One region of the Shewanella sp. BJSY2023SW001 genome, then DNA from elsewhere that is predicted to be linked to it. Evidence: riboswitches for the same ligand, from Rfam matches in the RefSeq annotation. Region 1 holds a riboswitch; the other holds the start of a gene.
What was found. Region 1 has a riboswitch for cobalamin ahead of ACMHXH_RS05780 (ABC transporter ATP-binding protein). Riboswitches for the same ligand answer to the same signal wherever they lie in the genome.
Positions count from the first base shown of each region.

Region 1 (7,699 bases):
TGCTGGCCGCCGTCACCCGGCTGACACAGTGCGCCAATACCAGGGCCAGCGCCGCCTGGTTGATGTCGTAAAGTGCTAACTCCAGCAGTAACTGGTACTTGAGCAACAACACCAACACCAATGCCAAGGCGCCATAGCTGCCAAGGCGGCTGTCTTTCATGATTTTCAGTTTGTCTTCAACCCGCCAACCGCCGCCGAAACCATCGGCGGTATCGGCCAGGCCATCTTCATGAAAACCGCCGGTAACCAGCACACTGCTAATCATCGCCAGCACTATGGCGATGGAGCTTGGCAATATCCCGGCAGCCAGCAGTAACACCAAGGCGGAGATCAAGCCCACCACAACGCCCACCAGGCCAAAGTAGCGGCTGGCCTTGTTGAGGCTGTCGCTGTCCACCGTCAGGGCGCTGGGTACAGGAATACGGGTGAAAAAACCTATTGCGATCAAAAATAGCCGCAGCTGTCCGAGCCAGAATCCCATCAGAGCACCTCTTGGGTAGCAGGCTCTACCACCTTGTCGACCCCGGCTTCACCAAAGCTGGCCATCTGGTTGTAGAAGTTGGCCGCCGCCTGCACCAAAGGCAGCGCCAGCGCCGCGCCCGAGCCTTCGCCCAACCTGAGCCCAAGCCTGAGCAAGGGCTTGGCGGACATGGCCTCGAGCAGCAACTTGTGGCCGCGCTCTTCAGACTCATGGGCAAAAATAAGATAATCCCTCACCCCTGGCGCCAAACGCACAGCCGCCAGCGCCGCTGTCGACGCGATAAAACCGTCCACCAGCACGGGCACGCCAAATTCGGCCGCCGCCAACATGGCCCCTGTCATCTGCACTATTTCAAAGCCTCCGAGGCAGGCGAGGATACTGAGCGGCTCGGTCAGCTCGCAGTGGTGCAGCAGCAGTGCCTGCTCTATCAGCAGGCATTTGCGCTTAAGCGTCGCGGCATCTATGCCGGTGCCGCGGCCGACACATTCACTCACAGGCAGGCCGGTCAGGGCGGCCATCACGGCGGCGGCAGAAGAGGTGTTGCCTATTCCCATCTCCCCCAGCGCCAGCAGGTTGCTGCCGGCATCGATATGGCGTTTTACCAAGGTGCGCGCCATGGCAAACCCTTGATGCACAGCACCCAGAGTCATGGCGGCGCGTTTGTGGATAGGCCCGGTGCCGGCGCCCAGGCGCTGCTCTGTAACCTCGGGGATCCCCAAGGGGCTGAGAATGCCGCAGTCAATCACCTCCAGCTCGAAGCCGGTCTGGCGACAAAACACATTGATGGCGGCGCCGCCGGCAACAAAGTTGAGCACCATTTGAGTGGTCACCTCGCTGGGGGCAATCGACACCCCGGCCGCGGCAATACCATGGTCGGCGGCAAACACCAGCATCACGGGACGGCGGATGACCAACTCATCAGTGGCGGAACCGAGCTGAATGCGCCCCAACTGCAGCGCCAAAGCCTCCAACTCACCCAAAGCGCCCAGGGGTTTGGTCTTGTTGTCTATGCGGGCCTGAATCGCGTCATCCAGCGCGTGATTGATTGCTGCAACCTGGTACATCCTTCCCTCTCTTATCGTTATTGGCCGCGTTTACGCAGCACCATCAGGAAAAACAGACTGCCGATGGCCGAGGTGATCACCCCCACCGGCAGCTCTTGGGTGGGCAGTATGCTGCGAGCCAGCACGTCGACCCAAACCATAAACAGGCCGCCCGCCAGTGCCGTCAGCACCATGGGGTGCTGCCCCGGCAGCAACAACCTGACAATATGAGGCACCATCAGCCCCACAAAACCTATCCCGCCGCAGTGGGCCACCAAAGTGGCGGTAATAAGCGAGCATAGCAGCAGCATGGAAACCCTGAGTCTTTGCACCCTGATTCCCAGAGTGTGGGCGGTTTCATCACCGGCAAGCATCGCCAGTACCTGACGCTTGAAGGCCAGGATCACCAGTAAGGCCGCCAGCACCACCAGAGTGGGCAGTCCAAGCCCATCCCAACTGGCACGGGCAAAACTGCCCAGACTCCAAAACAGCAAGGAGGTGGTGGCCTGCGGGGTAGAAAAATACAAGATCAAGCTGGTGAGGGCGCTGAACATAAAGGAGATGGCGACCCCGGAGAGCAACATTCTCTCTATCTGGTTGCCGATATTCCTGCCCGCGAGCAGCAGTACCATGAGCACGGCCAAACTGGCACCGATAAAGGCTCCCAGCGGCAGCGATATCCCGGAGATGGCCGAACTCAGGCCAAGGCCGGTCGCCAGGGCGACCGAGACCACCGCGCCGAAGCTGGCGCCCGAGCTGATACCGAACAGGTAAGGATCGGCCAGCGGGTTGCGGGTCACCGCCTGCAATACATAACCCGACAATGCCAGACCGCTGCCGGCGATAAAGGCCAGCAAGATACGCGGCAGGCGCAGATCCCAGACGATACGCTCGCTGATAGCGGACGGCTCACCCACGCCCAGCAGGTGTTTGCCAATCACTCTTGCCACATCGAAGAGACTAATATCTGCGGCGCCAAAACCGGCGGCGGCCAAGGGTGTCAACACAGTGCCGAGCAGCAACAGCAGCCAGCACCAGTAAAGTCTGGGCAAGGGCTTGAGAAACCAGCCGATAAGCGAGCGCCCCGGTGCGACCATGGAAGTAGTCATGCGCCACCTCCCACCGAGCCTGGGCGCCGGTCAGTTTCCTTGTGGGCAACACAGGTTTCGGCCGAGGCAGGCCCTGCCATTGGCTCGACTATCGCAGCGCCGTGAACCTTGCCACTAGCGAGAGCCGCCGAGCTTACAGCCTTGCCGTGACCAGGCTCTGGCGACTGATAGCCGTAAAAGTAGTGGATCAGCGGCCTTCCTAACTGCGGATGCGTCCCCACCTGGCAGCAGACACCGAAGACACCGGCAATTCTGTCTTCGGTCAATACGCTCTGGGGCGAGCCGTGGGCAATACGGCGGCCGTTATCCAGCAGCAAGAGTTCGTCACACAGGGCCGAGGCCAGATTGAGATCGTGAATCGAGGCGATCACCGTGACCCCCAGGTTGCGCACCAGCTCGAGGATCTGGATCTGATAGCGGATATCCAGATGATTGGTGGGCTCGTCCAGGATCAAAAGCTTGGGGCGCTGCACTATGGCGCGGGCAATCAAGGCCCTTTGCTTCTCACCGCCGGAAAGCTGCGCGAAAGGCTCAGCGGCCTTGTGCTGCAACCCGACCTGCGCCAATGCCGCCTGCACCTGGGCCTTGTCGGCCGCCGATGGCATATCAAACAAACCCTTGTGGGGAGTCAGTCCCATGGCCACTAATTGAGTCAGATCCAGTGCCAGTTGGGCCGGGGTATCCTGCAGCACCACGGCCACCTCTTTGGCGAAAGCTTTGGCTGACAAGCTATTGATATCCTGCCCAAACAGCTGGATCTGGCCGCTGTCCGGGCGGATATAACGATAGAGGCAGCGCAGCAGGCTCGACTTACCGGCACCATTGGGGCCTATGAGCCCGAGCATCTTGCCACTTGGCAGCTCAAAACCCACATCGGCCAATACGCTGTGACCACCGGGAAGCCAGCTAAGCTGTTGTACCTTGAGTGCCAGGCTCATAACCGCCCCCCGACATTGAGCCTGTGACCGGCAGAAGGCTCAGGCTGCAGTGGAAGAATCATCTATTCGCTCCCCCGGTTTACCCGCCCGGGTTTCTGGTTTGGTTTATCAGCCTGGGCAGGTCTCCTGACTCGTCGCCAACGGCGACTCACAGTTGCGGGCACAGTCCGGGCTTTCCCGGTTCCCTGGGTTGGTTCACCTGCAAAGGTGCCAACACCCTGGCTGCTGCCGCACTTGGCGGCCATTTGGGGTTATTATCCCGGTTTTATCGCTCGGCACAATTGCCTGGCGCAATAGCGCAGCACAATCACCACCGGACGCTTGCTCCGCACTATTGCGGCCAGTGGAGCTTGCTGAAACACTGCCATTCTTGGTCACTTTCACCGCTGGCATCACGGCTGGCATAGAGGGTTATTCTGACCCAGGCCGCATAAGGTAGCTCCAAGGCGTTGAACACTGCCGCAGGCGGCATTTGCCCCGGCAGCAAAATCTCGGCCAACAGCAGCCGGATAACCCCGCTGTGAGTCAGGATCAGCGCTGCATCGGCGCTTGTTGAAGAAGCAGAGCCTTTTGAACCAGAGCCTTTTGAACCAGAGTCTCTTGAATCAGAGCTTTCGGAACAACTAACCTCTCTCGCAAGCCAGCGCTGCACCATAGTCTGCCAGCCATCCAACACCCGGCTACGAAAGGCTGGCAGCGATTCCCCGCCCGGCGGAGTATTGGCCACAGGGTCACGCCAGAAGGCTTCGGCCGCCTCGCTATGCTGCTGATAGACACTCGCCACCTTCATGCCGTCCCAGTCACCGAAGTCCAGCTCCCAGAGCCAGTCATGCTGCTGCAGCGGCGCCGGGAAATAGTCGGGCATATCGGCCTTGAGCTCGGCGGCAAAGGCCTGGCAACGCTGGGCCGGAGAGCTCAGCAGCGTCAGGCGGTCGGGAGCACTCGGCAACTGTTCCAGCGCACTACTGATAGCCCGCCAGCTACGCCACATCTGCGCTTTGCCCTCATCGCTCAGGGCCACATCACTGCGGCCGCGGATAATCTCGCCGCCTTCACATTCACCGTGCCGCAGCAGATAGATATTCAGTTGCCTATGTTCAGCCACACACTTCTCCCGTCAGAGTCCGGTGGTTACCGGGCCAATTTAACCTTGCCGCAGGCCGCCGGAATCCGTATATTATGGACGTCTATACGTATAAATGTCCAAAATAACTTTCCGCGCCCACACACGCCTTTGGCTATCATGCCAGATAGTGTCCCGGGCGTCAGGTCGGCAGAGATGATGTCGCGGATGCCAAGCACCGCGAATGTAAAACAGCAATAAGACAGGTATGAAAGGTAACCCTATGGCGACTTCCCAGCACTCCCCAAGCCAGACAGAGTTCAAGCTCAAACAGACCCTCAAAGAGCGGATCCTGATTTTAGATGGCGCCATGGGCACCATGATCCAGGACTACAAGCTGGAAGAAGCCGATTACCGCGGCGAGCGCTTCAAAGATTGGCATTGCGATGTCAAAGGCAACAATGATCTGCTGGTACTGACCCAGAGCGAGATCATCAAGACCATTCACAGGGAATACCTGCTGGCCGGTGCCGACATCATAGAAACCAACACCTTCAACGCCACCACCATTGCCATGGCCGACTACGAGATGCAGAGCCTGGCGGCGGAGATCAATTACCAAGGCGCCAGAATCGCCCGCGAAGTGGCCGATGAAGTGGCCGCCGCCAGCGGTATTCCCCGCTATGTGGCCGGGGTGCTCGGCCCCACCAACCGCACCTGCTCCATCAGCCCGGATGTGAATGACCCCGGCTTTCGCAACATACATTTCGACGATCTTGTGTTGGCCTACAGCGAATCCACCGAGGCGCTGATCGCCGGTGGCGCCGACATCATCCTGGTGGAAACCATCTTCGATACTCTCAATGCCAAGGCGGCGTTGTTTGCCATCGAAAATGTGTTCGAGAAACTGGACCAAAAGTTGCCGGTGATGATTTCCGGCACCATTACCGATGCCTCGGGCCGCACCCTGACAGGGCAAACCACAGAGGCCTTTTACCATTCTCTCAGACATATCAAGCCGCTGAGTATAGGCCTCAACTGCGCCCTGGGCCCGAAAGAACTGCGGCCCTATGTCGAGGAGCTTTCCCGTATCAGCGAGTGCTTTGTCTCGGCGCACCCCAATGCCGGCCTGCCCAATGAATTCGGCGGCTATGACGAGACTCCGGCAGAGATGGCAAGCGTGATAGGCCCCTGGGCCGAAGAGGGGCTGCTCAATATTGTCGGCGGCTGCTGCGGCACCACGCCTGCGCATATCAAGGCGATTTCTGAAGCTGTTAGCCTTCATGCACCAAGGCCGCTGCCTGAGCTGCCGGTAGCATGTCGCCTCTCCGGACTGGAACCCCTGACCATAGATGCAAACAGCCTGTTTGTGAATGTGGGCGAGCGCACCAATGTCACCGGCTCGGCCCGGTTTCTCAAGTTAATCAAAGAAGGCCAGTACGAAACCGCGCTGGAGGTGGCCCGTGACCAGGTAGAAAACGGCGCCCAGATCATAGATATCAACATGGATGAGGGTATGCTCGACGGGGTCGAGATGATGCAGAAATTCCTCAACCTTATCGCCTCAGAGCCGGATATCAGCAAGGTGCCAGTGATGATCGACTCCTCCAAGTGGGAGGTGATTGAGGCCGGGCTCAAGTGCATTCAGGGCAAGGGAATAGTCAACTCCATCTCCCTCAAAGAGGGCGAGGCCAAGTTTATTGAACAGGCCAAACTGGTGAAGCGCTACGGCGCCGCCGCCATCATCATGGCCTTCGACGAACAGGGCCAGGCCGACACTCGGGAGCGCAAAACCGAGATCTGTACCCGCGCCTACCGGGTGCTGGTGGATAAGGTGGGCTTCCCGCCGGAAGATATTATCTTCGACCCCAATATCTTCGCCATCGCCACCGGCATAGAGGAGCACGATAACTATGCGGTGGACTTTATCGGCGCCATTGCAGATATCAAGGCCAACCTACCCCATGCGATGATTTCCGGCGGGGTGTCCAACGTTTCTTTCTCCTTCCGCGGCAACAACCCGGTGCGGGAAGCCATTCATGCCGTGTTCCTCTATCACGCCATCAAGGCGGGGATGGATATGGGCATAGTCAACGCCGGTCAGTTGGCCATCTATGATGATATCGACCCTGAGCTGAAGCAGAAGGTAGAGGCCGTGGTGCTCAACCTGCCCTGCCCGGTTGCCGACTCCAGTAACACAGAGCAGCTGCTCGAAGTCGCCGAGAAGTATCGAGGTGGCCCGGGCGGCGCAGGCAAGAAAGAAGATCTCGAATGGCGCAAGTTGCCGGTCAACAAACGCCTGGAACACGCGTTGGTGAAAGGGATCACCGAGTACATAGACGCCGACACCGAAGAAGCGCGCCTGCAGGCCAAGCGGCCGCTGGATGTGATTGAAGGCCCGCTGATGGACGGCATGAACGTGGTGGGCGATCTCTTTGGCGCCGGTAAGATGTTTTTGCCGCAAGTGGTCAAGTCCGCCCGGGTGATGAAAAAGGCGGTCGCCTATCTCAATCCCTATATCGAAGCCGAAAAAGTCGAAGGCCAGAGCAACGGCAAGGTGCTGATGGTCACGGTCAAGGGCGATGTTCACGACATAGGCAAGAACATAGTCGGGGTGGTGCTGGCCTGTAATGGCTATGAAGTGATAGATCTGGGTGTCATGGTTCCGGTGGAGAAAATCATCGAAGTTGCCAAGGCCGAGAAGGTCGACATCATAGGCATGTCCGGGCTCATTACCCCGAGCCTGGATGAGATGGTGCACAACGTTAAAACCTTCGAGCGCGAAGGTCTGACCCTGCCGGCGATTATCGGTGGTGCCACCTGCTCCAAGATCCATACCGCAGTAAAGATAGCGCCCCATTACCCCCACGGCGCCATCTATATCGCCGATGCCTCGCGCGCCGTGCCTATGGTCAGCAAGCTCATCAACAATGAAACCCGCCAGGCCACCATAGACGAATCCTACCGCGAATATGAAATGATGCGCCAAAAGCGCCTGTCGCAGACCAAGCGCAAACAGATAGTGCCCTTGCAAATCGCACGGGATAACCGCTGCAGCCACGACT
Region 1 is NZ_JBKORF010000023.1:6,442-14,140, forward strand. Features, by position in the region: gene ACMHXH_RS05765 (adenosylcobinamide-GDP ribazoletransferase) at 1-481, opposite strand, end outside; gene cobT (nicotinate-nucleotide--dimethylbenzimidazole phosphoribosyltransferase) at 481-1,545, opposite strand; gene ACMHXH_RS05775 (FecCD family ABC transporter permease) at 1,563-2,633, opposite strand; gene ACMHXH_RS05780 (ABC transporter ATP-binding protein) at 2,630-3,571, opposite strand; cobalamin riboswitch at 3,670-3,807, opposite strand; gene ACMHXH_RS05785 (histidine phosphatase family protein) at 3,903-4,676, opposite strand; gene metH (methionine synthase) at 4,918-7,699, shown strand, end outside.

Region 2 (7,699 bases), on a different contig from region 1:
CCTGCTGCTCAAGATCTGTCATGTGATTCTTTAAACCTGCTGTTATTTATTATGAAGGCACTATTGCCATTTATTATGGCAGAGAATTTACCCACAAAACGCCCACCAGGGTCAAGTTCAATCGATAATTAGCCCGGTTTTTGCTAAATAGAATCAAAAAAGTAGCATCAAAAAGCGCCCGCCTCCTGCAGCTTGGAGAAGATGATTTGTGCCAAACGTAAATAACCCTGTTGATTAAGATGTACATTATCTGACTTGAGCTCGTTTGAACGCAAAAGCTCAGATAGAGTATCCTCCAGCAATATGGCACCGTGCTTGTCGGCCAGTTCGGCATATAAAGGCAGAGGTGACAGCAACAGACTCTTTTGCGGCACAGCCAGCAGCACTACCGGAATTTGCCGCTCTTTGGCCTCAAGTAACATGGTCTCAATGTTTTGCGTCAATTGCGCCTGGCTGCGACCGCGGAGAATATCGTTACCGCCTTCAAGCAAAATAAGCAGATCCGGCTTGGTTTCATCCAGCAGCGCCGGCAAACGCTCAAGCCCGGCAGCCGATTGCTCACCGGAAATCCCGGCGTTGATCACCTCACAACGGCACAACTCAGCCAGACGGCTGGGATAATCATGCCCGGCCTTGGCACCCACGCCTTGGGTCAGGCTGTCACCGAAGGCCAGCAGTTTGCCATTACTGCCGATATAAGCCAGCTTGGGTTCTGAGCACGCCAGCAAAAACAGCGACAACAGGGCTATAACCCCGCCTCTCAAACCATACCTAAAATCAGCTTTCATATTTCGACTCTTGCCTCCTTGTCGGTGCTCGAAAAGGCCCAGGTTCTAAACTACAACCGATAGAAATACGGGCAGAAAAAAGCCGGGAAACCCCGGCTTTCTATGCTATCAGAAGCGATAGCTGACGCTGAATCTCAGCGCCCGGCCGCTTCCTGAGTAATAACCATCGCCCAAGGTACTGAAATAACCTGAGCTGGCATATTGCTTGTCAAACAGGTTGTCGACCCTCAGGCTGGCAAGCCAGGCATCACGGCTGTAGTTGAGGGCGATATTTCCCAGCCAGTAGCTGTCCAGTTTATCGTGCTGATTGCCATTGTCACCTTCCATATATCTGTCACCCAAATACTGGCCCTCGACAAATAGCTGCCAGTGCTGACCAAAGTCCACACTGGTGTAGACACGCCCTGAATGCTCGGCCACCCAGGAGAGAGATTTGCCTTTGTTGGCGCCTTCAGTAAATTCGGCATCGATATAGTTGTACTCAAGTCCCAACTGCAGCATCTCATTGAGCTGCCAGTCCCAGTCGAGGCTGGCGCCATAACGACGGGAAGCATCGGCATTGACGTTGGCACCGGGGAAAGCGCCGCCGATAGGCATATCGGCACTGGGATCAAAGACAATTTCATCTTCCAGCGACAGCCGGTACAGGTTCAGACGCAGGCTCTGGTTGCTCAAGGTCCAATCCCAGCCGGCTTCAATGGAACGGCCGGTCTGCGGCTTGAGGCCGACGACCGTTGGCGGCGTATAAGCTTGCTCATCGACCTTGGCGAAACGGAAGCTCTCATCACCGCGAAGATAAAATCTGTGGCCTTCCAGCGGCCGATAGTTGAGCCCCAACTCGAGCGCGTGAGCGTCTTCATCCAGATCTATGCCATTGGGATAAACTTTACCATCCTTGAGTTCATCCTTGACCTTGGCATAGCGCCCACCCACCACATAGCTCAGGCTGCTGGTCAGTGGCACATTGGCCTGTAGATAGGTGCTGGTCATGGTTTGGGTATTGCTGCGCTGCATATAACTGAGATCGAACTCGGTTTCACCCCGTTGAATATCTGCACCTATGACTATGCTCAGCTCACCATTGCGGGTCTGATAACGCCCAAGCGCCTTGGGGTTGAATTCCAACAACGAGCGCTCATTCCGACCTGGGCTGCCATAGCTGACGCTGGACACTAGAGTGTCACTGTAGTTAAGGTCCGCAACCAAAGCCCAGTTGGCGTGCACCTGGCGCTGAATATGAGCACGCCAGGCGGAAGTCATCTCATGGTTGTAATCCCCCGGCGTCGATGTCGCCTGGCGAGGATCGACCTCAAACTGTGCCTTGGTCAACGCACCAGGGGTCTGACGCTTATTATCGTAGTAACTGCCTTCGACAAAGAAATTGGTCAGCTCTGAATCATATTGCAGACGCCCCAGTACCGAACCGGTTTCGTTGGCATTGTTTTTACGGTAGTTGTCACTCTCGTTATAAGCAGCAGCCAAATAGTAACGCCAGTTGTCATTGATGGCACCGGACAGATCGCCACGGCCTTCGTAGGTATCGAAGCTGCCACCTGATAGGGTCAGGTTGCCACCGCTGGCATTGGGCGCCTTGGTGATAATATTGATCACCCCACCGACGGCCTGATCGCCATAAAGCACCCCGGCACTGCCGGATAGGATCTCCACCCTTTCAATCTGATTGACTGCAATGGCACTCAGACTGGGAGCGGCAATATCGATATTGTTGAGTCGGCGACCATCAATCAGTATCAGGGTGTTATTCACCGCCTGACTGGCCGAAAAACCGCGCATCGCCAGCACAGGCCCTGAGTTATTGTCGGATATTTGAATGCCACTGCGGCCACGCAGCAACTCGCTCAGATTACTGGCACCACTTTGCTGAATATCGGCGGCATCTATGACCACCACATTGGCAGCAATATTGAGCGGCGTGTCATCCTGACGGCCAATGACCACCAGCTGTTCATCCACAGCCTTGGGCGTCACGCTCGCCATGACGGGAACAGAGGTAAATGCACCGCAAAGCAGCGCGAGATGATTTAGTTTGAAACCCATTTTCCTTTGACTCCTGAAAGGGAAACGGGGCAAGAGTGCCACGGCAGGGAGAGCCCCTTGGCTGCCGCATTTCGAGATCTGCCCACCGAAATCATCGAAATACCTCCAGGGCCGGTCTCCGGACTTTGGCTATGCGGTTGACCGCGCAAGAACCGGCTTTTATGACGCCGCTTGGGCGCGCCTGTCTCTCACCATTTACCGTTGCGGGGGCAGTGCCGGATTCTCACCGGCTTCCCGATTATCCCCGGTCTTTAATTCCGGGGCACCACGAGAGGTTGACTGAAATACTGTGCTGTCATTCCCGGCCTGGCCGAGAGCGGGCATTATAGACGTCTATATGGATAAATGTCTAATTTTGACGACGACGGACCGCCGCAGATTTACCCTGAAAAACAAAAAGGGAGCCGAGGCTCCCCTTTTATGCTCTTAGCTATTAACCCAGCTCTTTGGGGTTACTGCCAAAACGGTTGTCACCCACTTCGCTGTCCTGGCAGTAGAAGACCAGCAGTACAATCCAACCTATAACAGGGATTAGCCCTAACAGCTGCCACCAACCACTGCGGTCAGTGTCATGCAGTCGACGCGCCGCAATCGCAATAGAGGGTAATAGCAGACCCAAAGAATAAATCAGCCCCAGCACTGTGGTACCCAGAGCATAGTCGATAGCACTGACAACCATACTGAAAATGATATAGAACAGAACAAACATCCAGTATTCTGTCCGTCGGGCTCGACCGGTAAAGTCGGCGTATTTTTTGATGGCTCCGATGAAATGTTCCATGTTTTCTCCCAATAACAGATCCAAGATCCGAAAACGCCGCACCAATTATTGAATGGCTTAAGGCAACCAAAGTTTCACCAGAGTTTCTGACTCCCTGAAACAGCAAACAATTTTAACATACCTGAATGAACTGCAAAGTGACAGAAAAGAGATTTACATTCCGTTCGCCACAGAATCAGAGATATCTCACCCCGTCAGTCGTCATTGGTTTACAGATATCGCCAATAGATAGCACATCGACGCTTTTTCATCTTACCTGGTCAGCTTAAAACCGCGGCTGGCGGCCAGAGCCTGGATATCGGCTTCCATTTGATCCAGCTGTGCCTGGCGCTTTCGACCTATTGCCCCCGAGTTAGACTTGGATGCCAGACTGGTGAGAATATTGCGCCAGTATGACACTTGTTTTTTACGCTGTTTACGGCTCAAAGGATTGAGTGGCCGCTGCGCTGCGAGCGCCTTGAGCAAGGCTGCAGTAGCGCCGCGCCAAACCTCTGGCAGCGATTCCAGGTTATTCAAAAGCCAGCCAAGACATACCAAGCGACTCACCTCGGTGTGGATAAATCCGTTGTCACCCAAAGGCATTTGCCGCCCCAATAACAAGGCATTGAATTGCCCCTGAATTTCAGTGCTCCAAGGTTTGCGTTGCAGCTCGGTCAGATGCTGGGAGAAGACCATCTTCGCCAGTTCATGCTCAGTAAACAGGCTGCGAATGCCATCGAGCAGTGCCAGAGTAAACTCAGGGTAACGACGACCGAGAGTCCATTGCAATGAAAGCCCGAGAACTGAGCTTTCCCAGATCTCTTCTCTTTTATTTGGCGACTCCCATTTGAGGCACACAGGGACAAACCAGGCAAGAAAACGCGTCTGCCATTCAGGTCTGGCGGCAATATAGCCAAGGGCCTGCCGCCCCAAATAGCTACTGGCCGGGCTGGCCCGGTTGACTTCAAGAAATGCCAGTAACTCGTCGGGGTTATCGGCCTCCAGCAACGGCTCAAGCCGAGGAGAGAGTCGCTCTCTGGCCAGGAAAAAGCGTAAACATTGACCCGCTTTGGCCAGAGTCCAACCGCCTAGCGCCAACATAGGCAACGCCAATAGAATACCCAACAGTTCGTGCCAGGTATTTTGTTGCTCTCGATAGTACTGGATATCGGTGCGCGCTATGCCAGGTTCCTCAGGCAAATACCAAAGGGTCACAGCCTCACCGACGCTTTTTGAGTCGCAAAGCAGGCCTGGGGGATTCCAGATATAATGCTCACCGCCGTTAGGCAACTGGTAATGCACCAGGCAATCCCACTCATAACGGCCGACACCCCAGCGCCCCGGGGGCACATATTGTTGAGCACGCCGGGCGATATAACCTTGGGTCTCGACACCTCGCTCGAGCAGGATATTCACTTCCTGCCAGGATTCAACACTGTCCTTGACAAAAAAGAGCCCAAGAGCCGAGAACAGTCCACCGGCAAGCGCAAAAGAGCCGATAAAAGCCAGGTCTTTCCAGATTGCCCGTATCTTTCCCACCGAGCCCCCTTTGATTCAATCCTTTAAGGCCGCGGATTGTAGCAGATTTCAACAATCAGTTGAGGAACACTTCACAGTTTGCCATTGGGGTCTGCGCACGCCACAGAGTCATGCTATGCTCGGGCAAATTGCGAAAGGAGTAACAGCATGAAACGCCCTATCATTCTCGACTGCGATCCCGGCCATGATGATGCCATTGCCTTGATCCTGGCCCTGGCCAACCCTGAACTGGAACTATTGGCCGTGACTACCAGCGCCGGTAACCAAACCCAGGAAAAAACACTCAACAATGCCATGCGAGTGCTTACTCTACTGGGCAGAACCGATATACCTGTAGCCAGCGGTGCCCCCAAGCCTTTGGCAAGGGAGCTGATCATTGCCGACAATGTTCACGGTGAATCCGGGCTCGATGGTCCTGAACTACCGGATCCCGCCTTTGAACCTCAGCCGGTAATGGCCTGGGAACTGATGGCCGAAAAAATCCGCCAAAGCAGCCAGCCGGTGACTCTGGTGCCCACCGGGCCATTAACCAATATCGCGATTTTCCTGAGTGCCTATCCCGAACTCAAATCCCGTATCGAACAGATAGTGCTGATGGGCGGCGCCGCCGGTGTCGGCAACTGGACTCCTGCCGCCGAATTCAACATTTTTGTTGACCCGGAAGCGGCCGACATGGTGTTCAAGTCAGGTATCCCCATCGTCATGGCCGGGCTGGATGTGACCCATGAGGCGCAGATCATGGAACAGGATGTGGCCCGTTTCCGCGCTATTCCCAACAAGGTTGCCAAGTGTGTTGCCGATCTGCTGGAATTCTTTGTTATCTACCACAAGGATCCCAAGTGGGGCTTTGATGGCGCACCACTGCATGACCCCTGCACCATAGCCTGGCTGCTCAAGCCTGAGCTGTTCATCGGCCTGGACTGCCATGTGGCCATCGAAACCCAGAGCGAACTGACTGTAGGGATGACTGTTGTCGATCGTTACCACCTGACCGGTAAACCCGCAAACGCCAAGGTGCTGATGCATCTGGATCGTGAAGGCTTTGTGGATCTGCTGGTTGATAGCCTCTACGCCTATCAGGATTAAAATATGAGCAGACTAGTGATAATCGGCAGTGCCAACGCCGATCATGTGATGGAATTCAGTCACCTGCCCGAGCCTGGGCAAACACTGATGAGCCGCAGCTACCGGTTGGAACATGGCGGCAAAGGGGCCAACCAAGCGGTCGCCACCGCCAGACTGGCACAGCCTGGTACCCGAGTGGACTTTATCTGCCATCTTGGGGACGACGCCATTGCCGATACCATGATTAAGAGTTGGTTGGACGATGGCATTCACCCACAGGGGTTGAAGAAGATGCCGGCAATGGCGACCGGCAGTGCGATGATTTTCATCGGTGATAACGGTGAAAACTGTATCGGAGTGGCCGCGGGTGCCAACGCCAGCCTGGAACCTGCCGATGTCCACTGTCATCAAGACCTGTTCGAAGACGCCAGCCATCTGTTGGCACAGCTGGAAACGCCTCTGGAATCAGTCAAAACTGCACTGCAACTGGCTAAGCAACAGGGCACAGTGACCATACTCAACCCGGCTCCCGCAAGCCCCTTGGCAGACGATATGCTGGCCTTGGTGGATATCATCACTCCCAACGAAACTGAGGCAGAAGCGCTTACCGGTATCGAGGTCGAAGATGAGGCCGGCGCTGCCAGAGCGGCAGCCGCTCTGCAAGCCAAAGGGGTTGGTACAGTGGTAATCACCCTCGGCAGCCGCGGTGCCTACGTGCGTCACCCAGAGTTTGAGGGCCTGGTGCCTAGCTATCCGGTCAAGGTGATTGATACTGTAGCCGCAGGAGACACTTTCAACGGTGCCCTGATGGTGGCCTTAAGTGAAGGGCTGGTCATGGAGCAAGCTGTGGATTTTGCCAACAAGGCAGCCTCCATAGCCGTGACCCGTCATGGCGCCCAGCGCGGTATTCCCTACCGCCGCGAGCTGTAATCAAGCCACTAACAACACAAAAACGGGAGTCATAGACTCCCGTTTTTTATGCTGGCTGCCACTCAAGTTATTCGCCTGGATTGGCTTCTCTATGAGCCTTGAGCTTATTGGTAAACTCTTGCTGCAGTTGCTCCATTTTGGGCAGCAGTCCCTGGCTCAGCGATTGAGTCATCATCATCGACTCCTGCATCACGGCCGGCATCTTGGCAACCATGGAGCGCCCTGTGTCACTGGCATAAAACGCCAGCATATCGGCAATTTCCTTGTCACTGTAGTGCTTTACATAAATATCTGTCAATGGCTGCTTCAGACGGTCCCAGCCCAGCTCCTGCTTGAAGATCTGCGTACTCTTGCGGGCAAACTCTTCAAATAAAGGCTTTTCACTCTCCTTGATATTGAACTCTTGTTGCATGCTCAAAATCATCTGTTCCATCTGGGTATAAGCCGTGTCCATCATGGAGTCCATCTGCATTTCCAGCAGCAGTTGCTCCACCTGGGCCCGGCGAGCGCTGTCATCGGCCAACGCCAAAGGGCTGGTGAGCAATACACCACCCAGAAC
Region 2 is NZ_JBKORF010000044.1:14,097-21,795, reverse strand. Features, by position in the region: gene ACMHXH_RS10580 (HDOD domain-containing protein) at 1-22, opposite strand, end outside; gene ACMHXH_RS10575 (GDSL-type esterase/lipase family protein) at 168-788, opposite strand; gene ACMHXH_RS10570 (TonB-dependent receptor) at 897-2,846, opposite strand; cobalamin riboswitch at 2,938-3,131, opposite strand; gene ACMHXH_RS10565 (DUF805 domain-containing protein) at 3,280-3,627, opposite strand; gene ACMHXH_RS10560 (DUF3592 domain-containing protein) at 3,880-5,145, opposite strand; gene rihA (pyrimidine-specific ribonucleoside hydrolase RihA) at 5,293-6,231, shown strand; gene rbsK (ribokinase) at 6,235-7,140, shown strand; gene ACMHXH_RS10545 (DUF2059 domain-containing protein) at 7,208-7,699, opposite strand, start outside.
Region 2: linked by a shared signal. The riboswitch ahead of ACMHXH_RS10570 (TonB-dependent receptor) and the one ahead of ACMHXH_RS05780 (ABC transporter ATP-binding protein) in region 1 are both predicted to bind cobalamin.